2 regions of the Micromonospora sp. NBRC 110037 genome follow, and region 1 is predicted to be linked to the other one. Evidence: riboswitches for the same ligand, from Rfam matches in the RefSeq annotation. Region 1 holds a riboswitch; the other holds the start of a gene.

Region 1 (6,719 bases):
CACGCGGCGCCGTCGGTGGACGAGATCGACGCGCAGATCGACAAGCAGTGGGAGCAGCTCGAACCCACCATCGAGCAGTTCAACAAGGTCCGCTCGCAGCTTCGCGCCAACCAGAAGAAGTCCAAGGCGCTGAAGGACAAGATGGTGCCGCTGGAGCTGGCCTCCACGCTCGCCATGAACAAGGTCGGCGACATCGCGGCCCGCTACTACATCCAGGGCCCGTCGCAGGAGCTGGGCGCGCTGCTGGTGAGCACCAAGCCGGGCACGCTGGCCGAGCAGCTGGTCATGCTGGACCGGATCGCCGACGACCAGCGCCGTCAGATCGCCGGTGTGCTCAAGGTGCGGGACGAGTACAACAGGCAGAAGGAGAAGCTCGACGAGCTGATCGAGCTGGAGACCAAGCAGCAGAACGACCTCGCGGCGAAGAAGAAGCAGATCGACTCGGAGATCAAGCGGCTCACCGCCATGCTGCCGGTGACCTCGATCCGCCCGGCGGGCTGCCCGAAGATCGACGGCGTGGTGAGCAGCGCCGCGCGTACCGCGATCGCGACGGCGTGCGCCCAGGTCGGCGACCCGTACGTGTGGGGTGCCACCGGCCCGAACGCGTTCGACTGCTCCGGCCTCACGCAGTACGCGTACAAGGCGGCGGGCATCTCGCTCACCCACTTCACCGGCGCGCAGTGGAACGAGGGCCGCAAGGTGTCCCGTTCCGAGGCGCGCCCGGGTGACCTGGTGTTCTTCGGCTCCGATCTGCATCACGTCGGGCTCTATCTCGGCAACGGGGTGATGGTGCACGCGCCCCGGACAGGCAAGCCGGTCCAGGTGTCGAGCATCAACACCCAGCCGCTCGCCGGCTTCGTCCGGGTCACCTGACCTCGGTCACACCGAAAGGCCCCCGGTCCGCATGGACCGGGGGCCTTCGCGTTCTCGGGGAGGGGTCAGCGCGGCGCGCCGACCGGGGACGGCAGGATCAGCACGTCGTCCAGGTTCACGAACATGATCCGGTGGCCGAACTGGACCTGCACGTACTGGTTCTTCCCGCGTACCACGGTCCGGTCACCCGGCGCGGAACCGTCGAACGAGACCGCCCGGTAGTACTCGCCGGGCAGCACCCCGCCGACCGCGTACCGCTGGCCGGCGGCGAACGTGTACTGCAGCGGAGAGATGGCCTGGTACGGGATGGTGTCCGGGTAGGCGGACTGCTCCGGGTAGGCGCGGCCGTACACCGGGATGGTGGCCTTGCCGGGCCGCGGGGTCACCACGAAGCCGGTGGCCCACTTGGCGGTGGGCGCGGAGGCCGGGTTGTGGAACCACGCCTTCTGGCCGAGGTACCAGATCGCGGTCCAGTCGCCCTGCCGGCCGGCGAGCGCGTACGTCTGGCCGGCCGAGGCGCGGGCGCCGTGGTCGGAGATGTACATGGTGTCCGGCGTGCCGTCCGGGCGCAGCCCGAGGTCGTTGACGAGCGGGGCGTCCGGGCTCGGCGCGGTCCGCAGGATCACCGCGGAGGAGCCGCGCGAGGGGCACGGCTGCGCCGGCGGGGTGGGCGTCGGGACGCCCGGCGGCTGCTGGTTGCAGCCGGTGAACGCGGGCCGGTTGGTGGCGAAGTCCGGGTCGATGGTGACCAGGCCGGTCTTCGCCGTGCCGGTGCCGCGGAACGGCGCCTTCATCAGGTCGAAGTAGTGCGACCAGTCCCAGTAGGGCCCCGGGTCCCAGTGCATGCCGCCCACGTTGGCGGCGGTGATGCCGGGCACGTTGTCGTGGCCGATGATGTGCTGCCGGTCCATCGGGATGCCGAACTTCAGCGCCAGGTGGCGGACCAGCTTGGCGGAGGTGCGGTACATCGCCTCGGTGTACCAGGTGCCCTGGCCGGCGAAGCCCTCGTGCTCCAGGCCGATGGACTTGGCGTTGACGTACCAGTTGCCGGCGTGCCAGCCCACGTCCTTGGTCTTGATGTGCTGGGCGATGTAGCCGTCCACCGAGCGCAGCGTGTAGTGCCAGCCCAGGTAGTCGGCCCGCTTCACCAGGTCGACGCTCGGGCCGAAGTAGCCCTCGGTGTCGTGGATGACGATGTACTCGATCTTCTGCTGCTTCGGCCGGTCAGCCAGGTCGTGGTTGCCGTAGTCGCCCGGGTCGTCGCTGAGCTGCTCGTAGGGCGCGGGAATCCACTCGCAGGCCAGCCGGACCGGGCACTCCAGTCCGTCCGGCCGCTGCGCGGTGCGCAGGCCGAGGCGGGCCAGCCGGGAGCGGTCCGGCTTCGCGGCGGTGGCGGCGAGCGTGACCCGCTGGCCGTCGTCGGTGGTCCGGGTGGCGCCCTGGCCGAGCTGGTCGTAGACCTCGTCGGCGAAGGCCGCCGCCGCGTCGGCGGTGTCCGCGCCGGAGTAGCGGGCCACCGCGGCGTACCAGGCCGCCGGGTCGGTGCCGGCGCCGACCGGCCCGCCCAGAGCCTTCTGGTACGACGACAGCAGCGCCGCGCCGCCGCGGATGTTCGCGGCCGGGTCGGTGCGCAGCGTCCCCGCGTCCAGCCCGGTGAGCGCGGCGGCCGCGTCGAGCGTCTGGAGCGAGGCGCTCGGCAGCGGCGTCTCCCGCGTCGGCGCGGCGGCGGTGGCCGGGTCGAGCTTCAGCGGCCGGGAGTCGTCGCCGCGCGGGTCCTCGTCCTCGTCGACGTGGGCGCTGCCCGGCGTGGCGAGGATGTGCGCGGCGTCGGTCAGGTGCATCGGGCCGTAGCCGCCGCTGGTGCTGGGCTGACCCGGGTGGGTGTCCCAGCGGGACTCCAGATAGGAGACACCGAGCAGCACGTTCTGGGGCACGCCGTACTCGGCCGCGGCGGCGGCGTATTGTTGTTGCCGGTCGCTCGCGGGCGCGGACGTGTCCGGCGCGGCGGTAACCGGGCCGGTGGTCGCCAGCGCGGTGGCCGTGGCCACGGCGGCGGCGAGCAGTATCCGTCTGCCCGACGGCGGGGCGGAGAGGTGCATCGAACCTCCTGGACAGGGATGGGGGTCACTGCGTTTCCACCCTCACTCCGCACACCCGCGATGGTCAATACCTTTCCAGTAAGTAATCAGTCGTGAAAGAAAATTTCACCTCCGTGCGCGGTGTGGCGCTGGATTGCGTACGGAGTGTCACGGCGCTGGAAGTTGCGGATCGATAACGGTGGTCCCTACTCTGGTGAATCGTCGGCCGCACGTCTCATCGTCCAACCCGGTCGGTGACGGTCCGACACCGCCGAGTCGCCTCCGGGCGAGCCGGGGAACCAGGTACCTGGGGTGAATCCGCAGCACTGCTGCGGTAGGGCGGCTCCCTTCCCGCCCGAATCCGTCAGCTAACCCGGTAGGCGGTACGGAAGAAGGAGTACGGACGCCCGGTGGCACTCCATGCCCCGCGGCCGTCGTCGAACCGGTCGGTCGACCGGTCCAGCGTCGCGCCGCGTTCCCGCTGGTCCCGCTTCACCACCGCCCTCGCCGCACTGGTCGGCACCGCCGTCGTACTGACCGGCGGCGCCACTGCGGCACACGCCGAACCCTCGGTCGCCGAGATCGAGGCCCAGATCGACCGCGACTGGAACAAGCTCGAACCGGTCATCGAGCAGGTCAACGACGTACGCGAGCAGCTCGCCGCGCGGCGCAGGCAGGCCGACGCGCTCGGCCGGCAGATCGCACCCCTGCAAGCCCGGGTGGACGCCGCGCTCGGCCAGGTCGGCGGCCTCGCCGCCGACGCCTACAAGGCCGACAACCTCTCCACGGTCAACGCGCTGCTCGGCAGCCGCTCACCCGGTGACCTGGTCGACGGCCTGGAGCTGCTCGACCGCTTCGCGCACCGCCAGCACGAGCAGGTGCGCTCGGTCGCCGCGCTGCGCGACGAGCTGGCGGCGAAGAAGAAGCCGCTGGACGAGATGATCGCCGGCCTGGCGCGCACCGAGGCCCAGCTCGCGGCGAAGAAGAAGCAGATCGACGCCGAGATCGCCAAGCTGGAGAAGCTGCGGCTCAAGGTGTACGGCAAGGGCGGCGGCGGCCCGCTGCGCCCGGCGCCCTGCCCGGCCGGCTATCCCGCCGGCCCGGCCGGAGCGGCGGTGAAGTTCGCCTGCGCCCAGATCGGCAAGATCTACGTCTGGGGCGCCGCCGGCCCGGACCACTTCGACTGCTCGGGCCTCACCATGGCGGCCTGGGCCAAGGGCGGCGTCTCACTGCCGCACAGCGCACGCCAGCAGCACGGCGTGACGAAGCGCATCAGCCGGGCCGAGCTGCGCGCCGGCGACCTCGTCTTCTACTACAGCGACCTGCACCACGTGGCGATGTACGTGGGCGACGGCTGGGTGGTGCACGCCTCCCAGTCCGGCAAGCCCATCACGATGAAGCGGGTCGACGACGGCGACATCAACAGCTACGGCCGCGTGTAAGGAAGGGCCCCCTCTTAACGCCTCCGGTAGAGGAGGGGGCCCTTCTTAACAACTGCGGGCGGCGTCAGCGCGTCGGCCAGGTGCGCCAGCTCTGCCAGGACCGGCTCGGCGTCGGGCCGCGCTGCCCCTGGTAACGCGAGCCGTAGACGGCCGAGCCGTACGGGTGCTCGGCCGGCGAGGAGAGCCGGAAGATGCAGAGCTGGCCGATCTTCATGCCGGGCCAGAGCGTGATCGGCAGGTTCGCCACGTTCGACAGCTCCAGCGTGACGTGGCCGGAGAAGCCGGGGTCGATGAAGCCGGCTGTCGAGTGGGTCAGCAGCCCCAGCCGCCCCAGGCTCGACTTGCCCTCGAGCCGGCCCGCGAGCTGGTCGCCCAGCGAGATCACCTCAAGCGTGGAGGCGAGCACGAACTCGCCCGGGTGCAGCACGAACGGCTGGCCCTCGGGCACCTCCACCATCGAGGTGAGGTCGTCCTGCTGGACCGACGGGTCGATGTGTGTGTAGAGGTGGTTGTTGAAGACCCGGAAGAGCCGGTCCAGGCGTACGTCGATGCTCGACGGCTGCACCAGCGTGGGCTCGAAGGGCTCCAGCGCGAGCGTGCCGGCCTTGATCTCGGAGATCAGGTCGCGGTCGGAGAGCAGCATCGGAACACCATAGCGACCGGTATGGGTGACCTGCGTGTCGCACTACTTCTTCGTACACGTGTTCGATAGGATGTCCGCATGGCTTCCTGGTCCGAATTCGCCGCCGACGAGCCCCGCCTCGCCGGCGAGATCCGCCTCCTGATGCAGCAGTACGGGCCGGGCTTCGGCTACCTCGCCACGGTCCGCGCCGACGGCGGCCCCCGCGTCCACCCGGTCTCCCCGGTGTTCACCGACGACGGCCTATGGTGCTTCGTCATCGACTCGCCGAAGCGCCGCGACCTCGAACGCGACGGCCGCTACGCGCTGCACTCGTTCCCGCCCGAGGAGAGCGACGACGAGGCGTACGTCGCGGGGCGCGCGCGGCCGGTGACCGACCCGGCCACCGTGACGCGGCTGGCCCGGATCGCCCGCGCGTCGCCACATGGTGACTGGCGGCTGTTCGAGTTCACAGTCGAGGCGGCGATGCTGACCCGGCGCGACCCTGTCGCCCAGCCCGGCGCCGCTCCGCCGCAGGTGCGGGTGTGGCTCGACCCGCTCGGGGCCGAACCGGCCCGGCGTGAGCCGGTGGGCGCGGAGGGCCGGCGCGGCCGGCACGGCTTCGACACCCGCCGCCCGGCCGCCTGACCCCGACCCCGAAACGAGCGGTGCCGGCCCCGTCCGAGGACAGGGCCGGCACCGGTACGCGGTACGAGGCGGTCAGGCTGCGCGGTAGGCGTTCCACGCGGTGAGCATGCGGCTCGCCTGGCCGGCGGTGAACTGGTACATGCAGGAGTCGTACGTGTAGTCCATGAAGTTGGTGATCGGGTCCTTGCCGGCGGTCGAGCAGGTGTCGCGGCCGGTCGGGCACTGGTACGCCGGGGACGCCTCGGCCGGGGTGTCGGAGACGCTGTCGCCCGAGCCGGAGCAGCCGCCCTGGAAGGTGTGGTAGAGGTTCAGCCAGTGGCCGACCTCGTGGGTGCCGGTGTCACCCTGGTTGTAGTTGGTGGCGGTGCCGCCGGGCAGCGACTCGTTGAGCACGACCACGCCGTCCATCTTGTCCAGCGTCCGCTTCGGGAACGTCGCCCAGCCCAGCAGGCTGTCGCTCAGCTCGCCGAGGTAGATGTTCAGCGTGTTCTTGCCGCCCTCACGCAGCGAGGTCTTCATCGAGCGCTCGGCGGAGGAGCCCTGCACGATCGGGTACCACGACGGGTTGGTCACCCGGTTGATCTTCGTGAGCTGGAAGCCGAAGGCGGTGGCGGCGCCGCCGGTCGAGCCCGCGTACGACTGGTTCAGCACGGTGATCTGCTGGTTGATCATCGAGTCGGTGATGTTGCCGCCGGCCCGGGTGCTGTTCTCCTGGATGACGTGCACGACGACCGGGATCGTCACGGTGGCCAGCGGGGTGACCGCGCCGGTCCGGAAGTTGGCCCGCTCGCGCTGCGCGGCGGCGAGGTCGGCCTCCCGGTCCTGGACCTGCTTGGCGGTCAGGTGGTTGGGGTCGAGCTTGGCGTTGCCGCCCTTCGCGACGCGAGCGTTCGCGTGCTCGTCGGCGTGGGCGTCAGCAGGCTCGGCGCAGACGCCGGCCGGGGCGGCCGAGAAGGCCGAAGCAGCGGGAACGACGCCGACGGCGGCGGTGCTGAGCAGCAGCGCGAGGGTCGACGTCGCGACACCGGCGGTACGCCGGGTCAGCAGGTTGGGACGGAG
Region 2 (7,675 bases), on a different contig from region 1:
CCGGCAACCACCGGTTCGTCACCGGTGTGCCGCAGCATCCGAATCAGGACGCCGGGCACCGGGCGGCGGTGGCCGACGGCCAGCACCCCTTCGCGGTGATCGTCGGCTGCTCCGACTCGCGGCTCGCCGCGGAGATCATCTTCGATCGGGGTCTCGGTGACCTCTTCGTGGTGCGTACCGCCGGGCACACCGCCGGGCCCGAGGTGCTCGGCAGCGTCGAGTACGCGGTCACCGTGCTGGGCACGCCGCTCGTGGTGGTGCTCGGGCACGACTCCTGCGGCGCGGTCCAGGCCGCCCGGGAGGGGGTCCGGACCGGCGCCGCTCCGGCCGGGCACCTGGGAGCGGTGGTGGACGCGGTCTCGCCCAGCCTGCTGCGCGCCGCCCGGCAGGGCATCGACGACCTCGACGGCATCATCGACGTCCACATCGCGCAGACCGTGGAGACGCTGCTGGCCCGGTCCTCCGTGCTGGCCGAGCGGGTCGCGGCGGGCCGGTGCACGGTGGCGGGGATGTCGTACCGGCTCTCCGGCGGCGAGGTGCGGACAGTGGCGCAGGTCCCGGCGTCACTGCCCGCTCCCTCGTCGCCGGCGGACGCGGACGCGGCGCTGGCCGGCTGACCGGAGCGCCGGACGACGAAGGGGCCGCCCACGGGGGCGGCCCCTTCTTGCTGCGTCCAGGTCAGAGCATCGACATGTGGACGTGGTCGGTGTGGTTCGACGGCCCGCTGTACGACCTCCAGCCGGTGGCCGGGAACCAGATCTGCCGGTTCCAGATCACGTAGTAGATGCCCAGCCGGTCGGCGTTGCGGATGAGGAAGGCGGCCACGTCGTTGCCGTACTTGCGGGTGTCGTTGTTGTGCCAGGGTGAGAAGCCGCTGTTCTGCAGCGACCAGTCGCACGCCTTGCCCTTGGGGTGCTCCCACGGCCCGCCCGGCCGGTAACAGCCCACGAAGCGCGTGTAGCCGGCGCGCCGGACCTCCTTGTAGGCGTGCAGCGTCCGCGGCGTGATGCAGCCCGAGGTGGTCGGGTCGTTCTCGCTGCACGACTCGGCCTTCCAGCCGCCGTCGGCGGTGCGGCCGGGGCCGATCTTGGCGACCGGTGAGGTGGCGTCGACCAGGCCGCCGGTGAAGCCGAGGCCGCCGACGAGCTTGAGGGCGCGTTCGGCCTGCACCTTCTCGCGCTCCATCGCGTTCTTCTGCTTCTCCTGCTCGCGCACCTCGGCGTCGAGCGCGATCTTGGCCGTCTCGGCGCGGTTCTTGACCGCGTTGATGGCGGCCAGGCGCTGCGCGTTGAGGAGGTTCAGCTCGTCCAGGGCGTTGACGCGGCGGACGAACGAGTCGGGCGAGTTGCTCTCCAGCAGCATCGCCATCGCGCCCATCCGGCCGGTCCGGTAGGACTGGGCGGCGAGCTGGTTGACCTGCGGGCTGAGCGCCTCGAGTTCGGCCTGTGCCGCCTGTACCTCGGCGGCCAGCCGCCGCTGGCGGTCCTGCGACTTGGCCAGCTTCGCCTTCGCCTGGAGGAAGTTCCGGTTGGCGCTGTCGATCGCCTCGGTGATGAGCGGTGGTTCGCCGTCCTCCTCGTGCCCGGACGGCTTCGGGGCCGCCGCGGCGGGGGCCGCCGTCGCCGAGTTCGGCCCGGCCAGCACTGCCAGCGAGGCCAGCACGGCCACCAGGGGTGTCAGCCAGCGGCGCAGGGGTGGCGTCACAGTGTTCCCTTCCGTCGGCCGCCGACCGGGTTAGCTGACGGGTTCGGGACGGAAGTGGCCCCTACCGCTCGCGCGGATTCACCCCATGTACCTGGTTCCCCGGCTCGCCCGCAGGCGATTGGGCGGCGGCACCGCTGGCGCCGGTGCGCGCCTTCGGCGGTGACCGGCAGCGAGGTTACCCGACAGCACTCCTGCGGATCTACGTCCGGAAGCCGACCAATAGCGAGATTTCGCCGTGGCGCACCGTGACCAGCGTCGCGTTTGAAATCGATGGTCACCGTGCGGAGTGTCACCATGTCGCCTCCGTACTCTTTCCGCCGCCGAGCGCCTCCAGCGCGTCGTCGCGTCCGGCCGGCGGACGGGGCGGCGGGGGTACGGGCGACGCCGGCTCCGGACCGGGCGCGCGCCGTCCGGCGGTGGTCACGATCGCGGCCAGTGCGGTCGTCAGCGGTACGGCGGCGATCAGGCCGAGCGTGGCCACCGCGCTGCGGACGATCTCCTGGGCGAGGAACTCGCTGGTGAGGATCTGGCTCACCGGGCGGGAGTCGGCGACCAGCAGGAGCAGCAGTGGCAGCGACGCGCCCGCGTACGCCAGCACGATGGTGTTGACGGTGGACGCGATGTGGGCCCGGCCGACGCGGGTCGCCGCCCGGTAGAGCTGCCGCCGGGACAGCCCCGGGTTGGCGTGCGCGAGTTCGGTGACGGTGGCCGCCTGGGTGACGGTGACGTCGTCCAGCACGCCCAGCGAGCCGATGATGATGCCCGCCAGCAGCAGTCCGTGCAGGTCCACGTCGCCCTGGAACATGGACAGGGTGGTGGCGTCCTCGCTGCCGAAGCCGGTCAGGTGGGTGGCGGACGTGGCGAGCAGGCCGAGCACGCCGGTGATCACCAGGCTGCCGAGCGTGCCGAGCACCGCCACCGACGTCTGCGCGGTGATCCCGTGCGTCAGGTAGAGCACCACGAACATGATCAACGCGGCGCCCACGATCGCCACCAGCAGCGGCGGCTGGCCGCCACCGATGCCGGGCAGCACGAAGCCGAGCAGGATGGCGAAGCTGGCCGCCAAGCCGCCGAGCGCGGCGAGCCCGCGCCAGCGGCCGAACGCCACGATCGCGGCGGCGAAGAGCACCAGCAGCCAGATCAGCGGTGTGCCGCGCTGGTGCTCGGCGATGTTGTAGGACTTCATCGAAGGGTCGGCCGGGTCGATCAGCTCGACCAGGACGATCTTGTCGCCGACCTCGACCCGGGGCGCGCCCGGTCCGGCCGGGAGCGGCGTCTCGACCTGCCGTCCCGCGTCCGGGCCCTGCTCGGCGGCGACGGTCGCGGTGCCGCAGGGGCCGCCCGCGCCCTCCGGGGCCTCCGGCGTCGGCGGGCAGGGTTCGGTGACCACCCGGGTCACGGTGCCGTGGTAGCGGGGGACGTCCGCGCCGCCGACCGGCTCCCGGTCCTGCCGGGGCCAGAGCACCAGCGCGGCGATCACGGTGAGCGCGAACAGCGGCACCACCACGGCGACGAGCAGCCGCCGTACGCCCGGTGGCGTGGGCGGTGCGGGGCGGGTGTGGTCGGCACCCAAGGCGTCTCTCCCAACGGTCGCGGCGACGCCTGGTCCGCCGGACCGGTCTGGTCACCGGGCCGGCGCGGACGTGTCGACCACGTCCGGGTCGTCGCCCCGACATGGTAGGCAGCCCGGCTGGGTGCTCCCGGACACCGTGACCGGTGACGCGCGCCCCGCGCGGGTCAGGCCAGTCCGGCCCGGCGTCGCCGGTACTCGTCCTCGTCGATCTCGCCGCGGGCGTACCGCTCGTCGAGGATGCGCCGGGCCGCCGTCGGCCCGGACCGCTGCGGGCCGGTCCACCGCACGGCCAGCCAGAGGAGCCCTGCCAGCACCGCCAGCACCGCCAGGGACCAGATCCACATCCAGCCCATCATCGGGCTCTGCCACATCATCGGGCCGCCCTCCGTCCGTCACCGCGGGTCCGCCGGGGCCGGCCTGCCCGCCACTTCGACGGTACGGCCGCACGGGCGCGTCGGCGCGGGTCGATGTGCCCTGCTCGGAGGGGCGGAGGTCCCGTTCAGCCGCGCTTCATCAGGCGGCCGACGGCGGCCATCATCTCGGTCGCCATCTCGTCGGCCCGGCCCTCGGCGGCGCCCTCGTGCATGCAGTGCCGCGCGTGCCCGTCGAGCAGGCCGAGGCCGACCTTGTCCAGCGCCGCCTGGATGGCCGAGATCTGGGTCAGCACGTCGATGCAGTAACGGTCGTCCTCGACCATCTTCTCGATGCCACGGACCTGACCCTCGATCCGGCGGAGCCGGGCGAGGAGCTGGTCCTTGCTGGCGGTGTAGCCCCGGGTCGGGCTGGACGGAGCGGTCATGAGAACGAGGATAGCGTACCCCTCGGGGGTATGCTAACGTTCCGGCTGTACCCCCAGGGGGTATGAGATCGGAGGGCGACATGGAGAGCACCTACCAGGTGAGCGGCATGACCTGCGGCCACTGCGTCAACTCGGTGAGCACCGAGCTGAGCGCGCTTCCGGGCGTCACCGGCGTCCAGGTCGACCTGGCCACCGGCCGGGTCACCGTCACCAGTCAGAACCCGCTGGACACGGACGCCGTCCGCGCGGCGGTCGACGAGGCCGGCTACGACCTCGTCGGTGCGTGACGGGTCCACGGGACCCGCAGAACCGAGGAGAAACCATGAACACGGCGACGAAGCTCAGCGGCTTCGCGCTCGGCCTCGTGGCGGTCTTCGGCGCGGCGTACGGGATCGGCAACCTGGCCGATCCCGTCGCCCCGGCCGCCGAGACCCGCCACGACGACAGCGGCAGCGACCACGGGACCGGCGACACCGGTCACGGTGACGAGAACGGCGCCGACGCGCACCTGCCCGGCGGGCTGCTCGTCTCCGAAGGCGGCTACACGCTCCAGCCCGCCACCGCGCCGGCCGGGCAGTTCGCCTTCCGGATCACCGGCCCGGACGGCACGCCGGTCACCCGCTTCGAGGTGGCCCACGACAAGCGCATGCACCTGATCGTCGCGCGCCGGGACCTGTCCGGCTTCCGGCACGTCCACCCGGAGATGGCCGGCGACGGCACCTGGCGGGTCGCCTCCCCGCTCGACGGCCCCGGGGTGTGGCGGGCGTTCGCCGACTTCACGCCCGAAGGCGGCGAGCCGCTGACCCTCGGCCTGGACGTCACGGTCCCCGGCGAGCTGGCCGCCCGGCCGCTGCCGGCGCCGGTGACCAGCACCACCGTCGACGGTTACACAGTCACCCTGACCGGCACGCCGGAGCCGGGCCGGACCAGCCGGCTCACGCTCTCCGTCAGCCGCGACGGGAGACCGGTCACCGACCTTCAGCCCTACCTCGGCGCGTACGGGCACCTGGTGGCGCTGCGGCAGGGCGATCTGGCGTACCTGCACGTGCACCCGGAGGGCACACCCGGCGACGGGCGCACCCCCGCCGGTCCGGCGATCACGTTCGCCGCCGAGGTGCCCTCGGCCGGGGCGTACCGTCTCTACCTGGACTTCCGGCACGGCGACGCGGTGCACACCGCCGAATTCACCGTCCTGGCCGGCGACCGGACCGCGCCGGTATCCACCACCGCACCGACCCCGGACGCCGGACACGGCACGCCGGGGCACGGGCACAGTTGAGCGCCGGAGGTGCCGCGATGACTGCCACGGGAAAGACGCTGTCCACCGCGCCGAACCTGATTGAACTGGCGATCGGCGGGATGACCTGCGCGTCCTGTGCCGCCCGGATCGAGAAGAAGCTCAACCGGATGGACGGCGTCGAGGCGACAGTGAACTACGCCACCGAGAAGGCCACCGTCCGGTACGCCGACGACATCGCGCCGGCCGACCTGATCGCCACCGTCGAGAAGACCGGTTACACCGCCGTGGTGCCGCCCCCGCCCGAGCAGGCGGCCGCAGCGGCCGGGGAGCCGGCGGACGAGCTGCGTGTCGCGCGTACCCGGCTCTGGGTCTCCGCCGTGCTCACGCTGCCGGTGATCGTGCTCGCCATGGTCCCGGCCTGGCAGTTCGACTACTGGCAGTGGGCCTCGCTCACGCTGGCCGCCCCCGTGGTGGTCTGGGGCGGGCTGCCGTTCCACCGCGCCGCGCTGGTCAACCTGCGGCACGGCGCGGCGACCATGGACACGCTCGTCTCGCTGGGCACGCTCGCCGCGTTCGGCTGGTCGCTCTGGGCGCTGTTCCTCGGCGACGCCGGCATGCCCGGGATGAAGCACCCGTTCAGCCTCGACATCACCCGGGGCGACGGCGCCGGCAACATCTACCTGGAGGCCGCCGCCGGGGTGACGGTGTTCATCCTGGCCGGGCGGTACTTCGAGGCCCGCTCCAAGCGCACCGCCGGGGCGGCGCTGCGCGCCCTGCTCGAACTCGGGGCCAAGGACGTCGCGGTGCTGCGCGGCGGCCAGGAGGTCCGGGTCCCGGTCGACCGGCTCGCGGTCGGCGACCGGTTCGTGGTCCGGCCCGGCGAGAAGATCGCCACCGACGGCGTGGTCGAGGAGGGCACCTCGGCCGTCGACGCCAGCATGCTCACCGGCGAGTCGGTGCCGGTCGAGGTGGGGACGGGCGACACCGTGACCGGCGCGACCGTGAACGCCGGTGGCCGGCTGGTCGTCCGGGCCACCCGGGTCGGCGGCGACACCCAGCTCGCCCAGATGGCACGGCTCGTGAAGCAGGCGCAGACCGGCAAGGCGGCCGTGCAGCGGCTCGCCGACCGGATCTCCGGCGTCTTCGTGCCGATCGTGATCGCGCTGGCCGCCGGCACGCTCGGCTGGTGGCTCGGCACCGGCTCCGGTACGACCGCCGCGTTCACCGCCGCGGTGGCCGTGCTGATCATCGCCTGCCCGTGCGCGCTCGGCCTGGCCACGCCGACCGCGCTGCTCGTCGGCACCGGACGCGGCGCGCAGCTCGGGGTGCTGATCAAGGGGCCGGAGATGCTGGAGTCCACCCGCCGGGTCGACACCGTGGTGCTGGACAAGACCGGCACCGTCACGACCGGCCGGATGGCGCTGGCCGAGGTGCTGCCAGCCGACGGCGAGGACGCCGACGAACTGCTCCGGGTGGCCGGCGCGCTGGAGGCCGCCTCCGAGCACCCGATCGCGCGGGCCGTCGCCGAGGCCGCGGCCGAAGCCGGACCGCTGCCGCCGGTCGGCGGGTTCGCCAACGCCGAAGGGCTGGGCGTGACCGGCACCGTGGACGGCCGGACCGTGGTGGTCGGCCGGGCACGGCTGCTGCGCGAGCGGGGTCTCGACGTACCCGAGGAGATCGCGCGGGCCGCGACCGGCGCGGAGGCCGCCGGCCGGACGGCGATCCTGGCCGGCTGGGACGGGCGGGCCCGGGGCGTGCTCGCGGTGGCCGACGCGGTGAAGCCGACCAGCCGGACGGCCGTCGCGCGGCTGCGCGAACTGGGGCTCACCCCGGTGCTGCTCACCGGCGACAACGCCACGGTGGCGAAGGCGGTGGCCGCCGAGGTCGGCATCGACGAGGTGATCGCGGAGGTGCTGCCCGCCGAGAAGGTCGCGGTGGTCGAGCGGCTGCAGGGCGAGGGCCGGGTGGTCGCGATGGTCGGCGACGGGGTCAACGACGCCGCCGCGCTGGCCCGGGCCGACCTCGGGCTGGCCATGGGCACCGGCACCGACGCGGCCATCGAGGCCGCCGACCTGACGCTGGTCCGGGGTGACCTGACCGCCGCCGCGGACGCCATCCGGCTCTCCCGGCGCACGCTGGCGATCATCAAGGGAAACCTGTTCTGGGCGTTCGCCTACAACGTCGCGGCGCTGCCGCTGGCGGCCGCCGGGCTGCTCAACCCGATGCTCGCCGGGGCGGCGATGGCCTTCTCGTCGGTCTTCGTGGTGGGCAACAGCCTGCGGCTGCGGCGCTTCCGCCCGATCGGGTGAGGGGATTGGGCGGGCGGTCGACGGGGTAACCAGTTGTCGTCAGGCAATCG

The links. A riboswitch is a leader RNA that binds a small molecule or an ion and turns the genes downstream of it on or off. The one in region 1 is predicted to bind cyclic di-AMP.
Region 2: another riboswitch for cyclic di-AMP. It lies ahead of A4R25_RS27770 (hypothetical protein); the one in region 1 lies ahead of A4R25_RS22615 (NlpC/P60 family protein).

The regions. Positions count from the first base shown of each region.
Region 1 is NZ_BBVA01000008.1:92,927-99,645, reverse strand. Features, by position in the region: gene A4R25_RS22625 (C40 family peptidase) at 1-873, shown strand, start outside; gene A4R25_RS22620 (N-acetylmuramoyl-L-alanine amidase) at 939-2,972, opposite strand; cyclic di-AMP (ydaO/yuaA leader) riboswitch at 3,211-3,348, shown strand; gene A4R25_RS22615 (NlpC/P60 family protein) at 3,362-4,393, shown strand; gene dcd (dCTP deaminase) at 4,458-5,036, opposite strand; gene A4R25_RS22605 (pyridoxamine 5'-phosphate oxidase family protein) at 5,115-5,660, shown strand; gene A4R25_RS22600 (zinc metalloprotease) at 5,733-6,719, opposite strand, start outside.
Region 2 is NZ_BBVA01000012.1:101,630-109,304, reverse strand. Features, by position in the region: gene A4R25_RS27775 (carbonic anhydrase) at 1-617, shown strand, start outside; gene A4R25_RS27770 (hypothetical protein) at 679-1,704, opposite strand; cyclic di-AMP (ydaO/yuaA leader) riboswitch at 1,708-1,839, opposite strand; gene A4R25_RS27765 (YibE/F family protein) at 1,994-3,277, opposite strand; gene A4R25_RS27760 (SHOCT domain-containing protein) at 3,442-3,651, opposite strand; gene A4R25_RS27755 (metal-sensitive transcriptional regulator) at 3,777-4,076, opposite strand; gene A4R25_RS27750 (heavy-metal-associated domain-containing protein) at 4,157-4,363, shown strand; gene A4R25_RS27745 (hypothetical protein) at 4,399-5,355, shown strand; gene A4R25_RS27740 (cation-translocating P-type ATPase) at 5,373-7,625, shown strand.